One region of the Gordonia sp. C13 genome, then DNA from elsewhere that is predicted to be linked to it. Evidence: predicted binding sites of a transcription regulator. Region 1 holds the regulator's gene; the other holds the start of a gene.
What was found. The regulator HspR, encoded in region 1, represses chaperone genes until heat shock. The targets are predictions, from matches to a motif close to ANNTGAGTNNNNNNNACTCANNT.

Region 1 (4,637 bases):
GAAATACCCATCCAGACAACAGAAGACTTGAAGGAGGTGACGTCTGGTGGCTCCACAACGTGAGTGGTTGGAACACGACTTCTACAAGGACCTGGGCGTTGCTTCTGACGCTTCGGCTGAAGAGATCAAGAAGGCCTATCGCAAGCTCGCACGCGAGCTGCACCCGGATGCCAATCCCGGCGATTCCGCGGCCGAAGAGCGCTTCAAGCGGGTGTCCGAAGCCCACAGCGTGCTGAGCGATCCGGAGAAGCGCAAGGAGTACGACGAGACCCGTGCGATGTTCGCCGGCGGACGATTCCGCGGTGGCGGCAACGGGTTCCCGGGCGGCGGTTTCCCCGGCGGCGGTACGACGTACACGACCGGCGGCGACTTCGACCTCGGCGACCTGTTCGGCGGCGGTCAGGCCGGCGGCGGTGGCGGATTCGGCGACATCTTCGACGGACTCTTCAACCGGGGCGGCGGATCCCAACGCACATCGACGGCCAGCCGTCCCCGTCGCGGCAAGGACCTCGAAACCGAGACGACGCTGTCCTTCAAGGACGCGGCGCTCGGCACGACGGTCCCGCTGCGGGTGACCAGCCCGTCCCCGTGCACCACCTGTCACGGGTCGGGTGCCAAGCCCGGCACCAGCCCGCGAGTGTGCCCCAATTGCAACGGCTCCGGCTTCGTCAGCCGCAACCAGGGTGCCTTCGGGTTCAGCGAACCCTGCCAGGACTGCCAGGGCACCGGCTCGCGGATCGACGACCCGTGCACCGACTGCTCCGGCAGCGGAGTCAAGAACCGGACGCGCACCATCAACGTGCGTATCCCGGCCGGAGTCGAAGACGGACAACGGATCCGGCTGGCCGGCCAGGGCGAGGCCGGACGTCGCGGAGCGCCGTCGGGCGACCTCTACGTCGTCGTCCACGTCACGCCGCACAAGCAGTTCACGCGCAGCGGCAACGACCTTCGGGTGCAGCTCCCGGTTCGGATCTCGGAACTGGTTCTCGGCGCGACGGTGTCGGTACCGACACTCGAGGGCTCAGTCGGGGTCAAGATCCCGCCGAACACCACCGACGGCCGCACGCTCCGCGTGCGCGGCCGCGGCGTCCCCAAGCGGTCCGGCGGTGCAGGCGACCTGCTGGTGACGGTCAAGGTCGCGGTGCCGGACAAGCTCGACGACGCTGCGATCGAGGCGATGCGCGCCTACGATCAGGCCGAGCGGGCAAGCGGTTTCGATCCACGGGCGAACTGGGGGAAGTGAGTCATGGCCGGTCAGAAGAACTTCGACGCCGACGGCGCGACCTTCATGATCTCGGTGGCCGCCGAGCTCGCCGGCATGCACGCCCAGACCCTGCGGACCTATGACCGTCTCGGTCTGGTCACCCCGCAACGCACGAGCGGCGGCGGTCGCCGCTACTCGTCTCGCGACGTCGACCTCCTGCGTGAGATCCAGCGTCTCTCGCAGGAGGAGGGCGTCAACCTCGCAGGGATCAAACGGATCATCGACCTGAGCAATCAGGTCGAGGCGCTGCAGCAGCGTGTCCGTGAGCTCTCCGACGAGGTCGCTGCGTCGCGGAATCGTCGCGGGGGCGAGCTCGTCCCGGTGCCCCGGACCAATGCCCTCGTCGTGTGGCAGCCGCGGCGGAAACGCTCCGGCGACTGAACGGTCCGGCTCGTTCCGTCAGGGAGACCGGTAGGTCCCGCGTACCTTGGAGGTATGGCTTCCGACACCGTCACCACCGTTGACACGGGCCCGCACCGCGTTTCACGGCGCATCGTCGTCGACGCACCGGCTGCCGAGGTCTTCGCTCTCATCGCCAACCCGCATCGTCATCCCGAACTGGACGGTTCGGGGACGGTGCGGGACACGCCTGTCAAGGGTCCGGAAAAGCTCACCCCCGGCGCGCGATTCAGCGTCGGGATGAAGCAGTTCGGTGTTCCGTACACGATCACCTCCACCGCGACCGACGTCGACACCGACCGCGTCGTCGAGTGGAAGCACCCCATGGGCCATCACTGGCGTTGGGAGCTCGTCGCCACGTCGCCGACGACCACGCAGGTCACCGAGACCTTCGACTACTCCACGCTCAAGTTCCCGAAGATCATGGAGCTGATCGGCTACGACAAGAAGAACGGTCAGGGTATCGAGGGCACGTTGCGGGCGCTCGCGAATCGATTCGGCTGAACCTCGCCGGGTATGCCGACCCGGTCGACCGTCGAACAGCACACCCTGATCGAGACCTTCACCGCCTGATCAGGCCGTCCCCGGGCGGCCGCGAAAGGAAGCCCACCCCATGGAGTTCGAGGACGAGACGTCACAACCCGACGCGGAAGCCGTCGTCGTACTCGGAGTCGTGGCCGCACCCGGGCAGCCGATCGGGCTGGCCCGCAAACTCGTCGACGCGGACCTGCTCGAGCACGTGCAGACGACCTACCCCGGGGCCCGGTGGCAGGTCGAGGTCGTCGAGGCGACGGTGGTGCAGCCGCCGGCGACCGACGCCCAGATCGTCGACGCCGCGAGAGACGTTCTCCTCGAACGTGAATGGGATCTGGTGGTGTGCCTGACCGACCTGCCCCTGCACGTGGGAAGGCGTCCCGTCGTCGCTCACGCGAACGCGGTGCACGGCGTCGCGGTGCTGTCGGTACCCGCCCTCGGCCCGACCGGGCTGCGACAGCGTGCGCGCACCACCGTCACCGGTCTCATCGGCCAGCTCCTCGGTGCCGACGCCGACGACCTCCGGCAACACGGGAAGTCTCCCTCGAAGTCGCCACTACGACACCGCGTCCGCCAGCTCGGCACCGACACCGACGACGAGGGCACCGCCTTCACCGCCCGGGTGCTGACCGGCAATCTCCGGCTCCTCTTCGGCATGGTCCGCGCCAACCGGCCGTGGCGCCTCGCGCTCGGACTGACCCGCGCGCTCACCGGCGCCATCGCCGCCGGCGTCTTCGCGCTCGTGACCGCCGACATCTGGCTGCTCGCGGATACCTTCGGATGGGTCCGACTCACCGGCGTCGCCGTCGGCTCGATCGTCGCCATCACTGCCACCCTGATCATCGGCGCCAACTTGTGGGAGCGGGGTTCGTCGCGGCAGGCGCGCGAACAGATCGTCCTGTTCAACACCGTCACGGTCATCACCGTCGTGCTCGGGGTCGCGGCCCTCTACGCCGCTCTCTTCGCCCTCTCGGCCGTCGGCGCGCTGTGCCTGGTGGTCCCGCAGGTCTTCGGCGACGCGCTCGCCCACGACCCCGGGATCACCGACTACCTGGAGGTGGCTTGGCTGACCTGCTCACTCGCCACGGTCGGCGGTGCGCTCGGTGCCGGGTTGGAGACCGACGAGGCGGTACGCGACGCCGCGTACACCCAGCATCCCGCCGACTCGGTCTGACGGGGTACCACCGACGGTCCGGCTGCCACAGATTCGGCCCCAGCCGTTAGGCTGCATGGGCAAATGTCGATGTGGAGGTGACGATGACCCAAGATCCGGCGAGTGGGGGACTGCCCGGATCCGTGGTTCTCGGGATATCCGTCGTGGACGATCAGATCGCATCCGTGGTGCGCGACGCCGATGGCCACATCCTGGCCAGCAACCTCGTCGACCTGCCTGATCCGTCGGCTCCCGCGGTAGAGGCCGCGATCGTCGAGCTGGTCGATTCGGTGCCCGTCGTCGTCGACCTGATCGGTGTCTCCGTGTCCCGCGAGGACGTCCGCAAGCACCTGTCACAGGCCTTCGGGTCGAGTGGCGCCGCCGAATCCTGGCACGACCGTGTCGTCGTCACCGGTTACGCCTCGGCACTCGCCGAGATCGCGTGCACTCATGCCACCCGTGGAGGCGTCGTCGCGGTCGTGGATCTCGATCGGGAGGCCGCACCGGCGTCCGGTACGACGGTGGCGACGGTCGACACGACCTCGGGGGCGGTCCTCGGAACAGCCGATTTCACCACCCACCGGCTCGCGCCCGTCACCGATCCGGACGGGGCGTCGGCGCTGGCGGCCGCGGTCGCCAAGCTGCCGCGCGGTCGCGACCTCACCTCGATCATCGTGGTCGGGCCCGGCGCAGAGATGCCGGGTATCGCCCCGGCCTTCGAATACGCTGCCCAGCGGCCCGTCACCGTCGCAGACAACCCGCCTCTTGCGTCCGCGATCGGCGCGGCCGACGCCGCCCTGGTGGCACTCTCCGCCCCGACCCCGGCCCCGCGGGTGTCGACCGGACGACGCTGGTGGTTCGTCGGCGCCGCGATCGGCGCCGCGGTGTTCCTCGGCGCGGTCGGACTGACGCTGCTCCTGGCCGCCGAGGGCGACACCCCGGAACCGGCTCCCGTGACGGTCACCGAGACACCCGCGGCCGTCACGATCACCGCCGACGCGAAGACGGTCACCCGGATCGAGACCGAGACCGAGAGGGCCCGCACGACGACGGTCACCAGCGCGCCGCGCCCGGTCACCCGGACGACGACGGTGACCGAGGAGATCCCGGGGCCGTTCACCATCACCGAGACCGAGACGACCACGGTCGAGGTGCCCGCCGCAGGATCGCCGGCGCCCTGACGCCGGCCCGCGGTCAGTACACGGGGTCGTGCTGGATGCGGCTCGCGCGGACCCCGACGATGATGAGTTTGCGTCTGGTCGCCTCGATCATCTGAGCCGATCCGGC
Region 2 (4,637 bases), on a different contig from region 1:
GGCAATCCGATCGGCTTCTGCGGCCGCGTAGATGCTCTCGGCGACCTCACTCCGCTGCGGTGGCGTCCACGTCACCATCACTCGCCTCGCAGTTCGTCGAGCCGGACCACCCGAGCGGACGGCAGAGGAGGCGCGTCGGCAGGTTGGAGGAAACGCATCACGATGATCCCGAAGTCGCGCCCCTCGGAATCGATCCAGTCGCCCGAACCGCACGGGTCCTCCGCCGCGACCACGAACCGATACCGTCCGTCGACGACGGTCGCGGTCGTGCCCGTGTACGAGACCGTTCGGTACCGGAAGTCCAGTGAGTTCAGAAAGCGGCTGTACGCCAGGATGTTCCAGTACCGACACTCGACGACATCCCCTTCGACGACCAGCGCCTCGCCGGGTCCGAGCTGCCAGCCGCCGCGGACGTAGTGGATTCCGGGTTCGGTGAACACGGCGCCACCGGCCATCTCCGACCAGTGCCGCAACACGTTCGGTGGATCGAGATCGTCCTTGGTCGACATCTCGAAGATCGTCGGGAGCATCGAGGTCGTGGCCGCCAAAGAGTCCAGCGAGGACGCGAGTCTCGCCGCGTCGATGGACGGCGGCACCGGCGGTTCGACGACCGGCTCGATACTGCACCAACCCATTTCGTCCCGAGCCACGTCGTCGTGGAAGAACCGGACCCAGACGACGCCGGCCTTCTCCGGTAGCTCCAGCCGGTCACCGGCTCCCGGCGCGGTGCCGCCGAGCACGATCTCGAAGGCGCCGTCGTCGTCGAATCTGATGGTGTCGCTGTCGATGCGGGCCGTTGCCTCGGCGCCGATGCCGCCGGTCCGGCGGTAGACGGTCACCGACATGTACGACGCATCGCCGCGGTTCCCGCGGATGCGGTAGGCGCGGTCACCTCGGACCTCGGTGACCCAGTACCGGAAATCGGGGTTGTCCATCAGGAACTTGTGCCGCCACCCGTTGAACGGCATGAGCTCCGGGCGTTCTCGGTCGGCCTCGAAGCGAGACAACTGATTCGACAACGCGCGCACCAGGGCGCGGAATCCGTCGGCCTGTTCTGCCGGGGCCAGGCCCGCGGTGTCGGCGGCGAGTTTGTCACCGGCGGAGCGGAGTGCGTCGACCAGACCGTTCCACGCGGCGACCTCTGGTCGGGCGTCCTCGGTCACGGGAGCCGGACCCGGTCGTCGTGCCGGTAGTGGGGTCCGATGTCGTCGATGAGGATGCCCGGTTCGGCGTCGACCACCGCCGGGATGGCGTCGAGCACGGCCCGTACCGACGCGGTCGTGATCGGGTTGGTGTGGCCGGACCCGACGCCGAACTCGAGCTGGGTGCGCATCTCGGCCGGTTCGCCGCTGATGACCAGTGTGTACGCGATCGGGCTGGTGAACCCGCCGAACGGCAGATCGTCGCCTCGATACACCGCTTCGGCGCCGGGAGCGGAGCGAGCGGGCCGAGTGGGTACCGAAGCGAGATACCAGCATTCCTCGTTGGTGAAGAAATGATGGTCACCGAGGTAGCCGCGATGCGTCAGGTGCAGGGCGGCCGCAGTGCCCTTCCTGATGGTGGTCGCGCCCACCTGCGCATCACGTTCGGCGGGGATTCCGCGTAGCGACGTCTCGACCCTCACCTCGGAACTGTCCGCGCCGTACAGCGCATGGGCGACGTTGCCGGTGAGATCGGCGTAGTAGATGTCGCCGCCGCGTGCGACCGGGGATTCGGCACTGAGGGAGTCGAGTTCGGCGCCGAAGCCGAGTGCTCCCAACCCGCCCCACATCGATCCGGCACGAGAGAAGTCGACGGCCTCCACCGACCGCACATGACTGACCGACGACATCGCCCTGGCCATCGTCATCGCGACCCGCTCGACGATGAACGTGGGATGGACGCCGGTGCCGTGCAAGGTGGCGCCGCCGGCATGGCAGGCCTCGAGCATCCGGTGCGGGGACTTGCGGAACGGGCTGAGCCAGTTCGGCATCGACACATTGTGGTACGCCGCGGTCGCCACGACGTTCTTCCCCGCCTCCAGCAGATCGACGACGTCGTCGTCGAGCCCCTTGATCACCGCGGCCGGCGCCGGGGTGAGGACGACACAGTCCACGTCGAGTTCCTTGAACGCCTCGCGGTCGCGGGTGGCGCCGATCTTGATCGGATCAGTCCGGACCAGCTCGCCGATGTCCCTACCGTCCTTCTCACGGTTGTGGACGAGGGCGCCCACCACCTCGAAGGCGGGGTCGGCGAGTGCGGCCCGGATGACGGCACCGCCCACCTCGCCGGGACCCCAGACGGCGATGCGATACGGACGACAGGGCGGGGAGTCCCTGGTGCCCCTCGTGGGTGTAGGACTGGTCTGCGTCATGGGCGATCCTCGGCAACGGTCAAGTGGAATCGTGTGCTTCCTGTTGCTGGTGAATCTGCCCGGCGGGCCCAGGTGTGTCAAGGACCACATCATCAGGTCGCCAGTTGAGCGAAACTCGCTCAACTTTCTCCAGTCATCCGGGAACAAACCCGGAAGGGGTTCCGTTACACACTTCGAGAAACCTGAGTGACACTGACTCAAGTAAGTTTGACTCGACGCTCCATTGTGAGTAGGACATGAGTCGGACGCACTGAAGTCCGGTCCCGCCGGGTTTCGGACATCATCCCCGCGTCATCGAACCGCGGGGCCAAAGGACTTGGGTGCACACCCACAAACTAGGAGGAAGCCAAACATGTCTCGTGCTGTTGGAATCGACCTCGGCACCACCAACTCCGTGGTTTCGGTGCTCGAGGGTGGCGAAGCGTCGGTCATCGCCAACGCCGAGGGCTCGCGGACCACGCCGTCCGTGGTCGCCTTTGCGCGTAACGGCGAGGTGCTCGTCGGTCAGCCGGCCAAGAACCAGGCGGTCACGAACGTCGACCGCACCATCCGCTCGGTCAAGCGCCACATGGGTGAGGGTGACTGGACGGTCGAGATCGACGACAAGAAGTACACCCCGCAGGAGATCAGCGCGCGCACGCTTATGAAGCTCAAGCGCGACGCCGAGGCGTACCTCGGTGAGGACGTCACCGACGCCGTGATCACCGTGCCCGCCTACTTCAACGACTCCCAGCGTCAGGCCACGAAGGAAGCCGGCCAGATCGCCGGCCTCAACGTGCTGCGCATCGTCAACGAGCCCACCGCGGCCGCCCTGGCCTACGGACTCGACAAGGGCGAGAAGGAGCAGACCATCCTGGTCTTCGACCTCGGTGGCGGTACCTTCGACGTCTCGCTGCTCGAGATCGGCGACGGTGTGGTCGAGGTTCGCGCGACCTCCGGCGACAACCACCTCGGTGGTGACGACTGGGATCAGCGTGTCGTCGACTGGCTCGTCGAGAAGTTCAAGGCTCAGAACGGCATCGATCTGACCAAGGACAAGATGGCCCTGCAGCGTCTGCGTGAGGCTGCCGAGAAGGCCAAGATCGAACTGTCGAGCTCGCAGAGCACCTCGATCAACCTGCCGTACATCACCGTCGACGCCGACAAGAACCCGCTGTTCCTCGACGAGCAGCTGTCGCGCAGCGAGTTCCAGCGGATCACCTCTGATCTGCTCGAGCGCACCCGCGCACCGTTCCAGGCCGTCATCAAGGATGCGGGCATCTCCGTCGGCGACATCGACCACGTCGTGCTCGTCGGTGGTTCCACCCGTATGCCGGCCGTCACCGACCTGGTCAAGGAGCTGACCGGTGGCCGCGAGCCCAACAAGGGCGTCAACCCGGACGAGGTCGTCGCCGTCGGCGCCGCCCTGCAGGCCGGCGTTCTCCGCGGCGAGGTCAAGGACGTGCTGCTGCTCGACGTCACCCCGCTGTCCCTCGGCATCGAGACCAAGGGCGGCGTGATGCACAAGCTGATCGAGCGCAACACCACCATCCCGACCAAGCGCTCGGAGACCTACACCACGGCCGAGGACAACCAGCCGTCGGTGCAGATCCAGGTGTACCAGGGTGAACGTGAGATCGCCTCGCACAACAAGCTGCTCGGCAGCTTCGAGCTGGGTGGCATCGCGCCTGCGCCGCAGGGTGTCCCGCAGATCGAGGTGACCTTCGACATCGACGCCAACGGCATCGTGCACGTCACCGCGAAGGACAAGGGCACCGGCAAGGAGAACTCGATCCGCATCCAGGACGGTTCCGGCCTGAGCAAGGACGAGATCGACCGCATGATCAAGGACGCCGAGGCGCACGCCGACGAGGACCGCAAGCGTCGCGAGGAGGCCGAGACCCGCAACCAGGCGGAGTCGCTGGTCCACCAGACCGAGAAGTTCCTCAAGGACAACGAGGACAAGGTCCCGGCCGACGTGAAGGAAAAGGTCGAGGCTGCGGTCAACGACGCCAAGGAAGCACTGAAGGGCACCGACTCGGCCGCGATCAAGACCGCGATCGAGAAGCTGTCCGAGGAGTCGCAGGCTCTCGGCCAGGCGATCTACGCCAACGCCGCTGCGGAGTCCGCCGACGGTGAGGCCGGCGCTGCCGCCGACAGTGATCCCGATGTCGTCGACGCCGAGGTCGTGGACGACGCCGACACCAAGGAGAACAAGTGACCGCAGGATCCCATTCGTCGAATGGGTCCGGCGAGGAGCCGGTGACGGTGACCGACCGTCGTCGCATCGACCCGGAAACGGGTG

Region 2: the regulator HspR is predicted to act here: its motif matches at 2,534-2,556, upstream of dnaK (molecular chaperone DnaK).

What each region holds. Positions count from the first base shown of each region.
Region 1 covers NZ_JALPSY010000008.1:178,255-182,891, reverse strand. The annotation lists gene dnaJ (molecular chaperone DnaJ) at 47-1,243, shown strand; gene M1L58_RS09605 (heat shock protein transcriptional repressor HspR) at 1,247-1,645, shown strand; gene M1L58_RS09600 (SRPBCC family protein) at 1,700-2,167, shown strand; gene M1L58_RS09595 (hypothetical protein) at 2,277-3,371, shown strand; gene M1L58_RS09590 (hypothetical protein) at 3,455-4,531, shown strand; gene M1L58_RS09585 (FAD-binding oxidoreductase) at 4,545-4,637, opposite strand, start outside.
Region 2 covers NZ_JALPSY010000013.1:110,762-115,398, forward strand. The annotation lists gene M1L58_RS12705 (sulfotransferase family protein) at 1-78, opposite strand, end outside; gene M1L58_RS12710 (DUF1214 domain-containing protein) at 78-1,163, opposite strand; gene M1L58_RS12715 (hypothetical protein) at 1,160-2,353, opposite strand; gene dnaK (molecular chaperone DnaK) at 2,706-4,553, shown strand; gene grpE (nucleotide exchange factor GrpE) at 4,550-4,637, shown strand, end outside.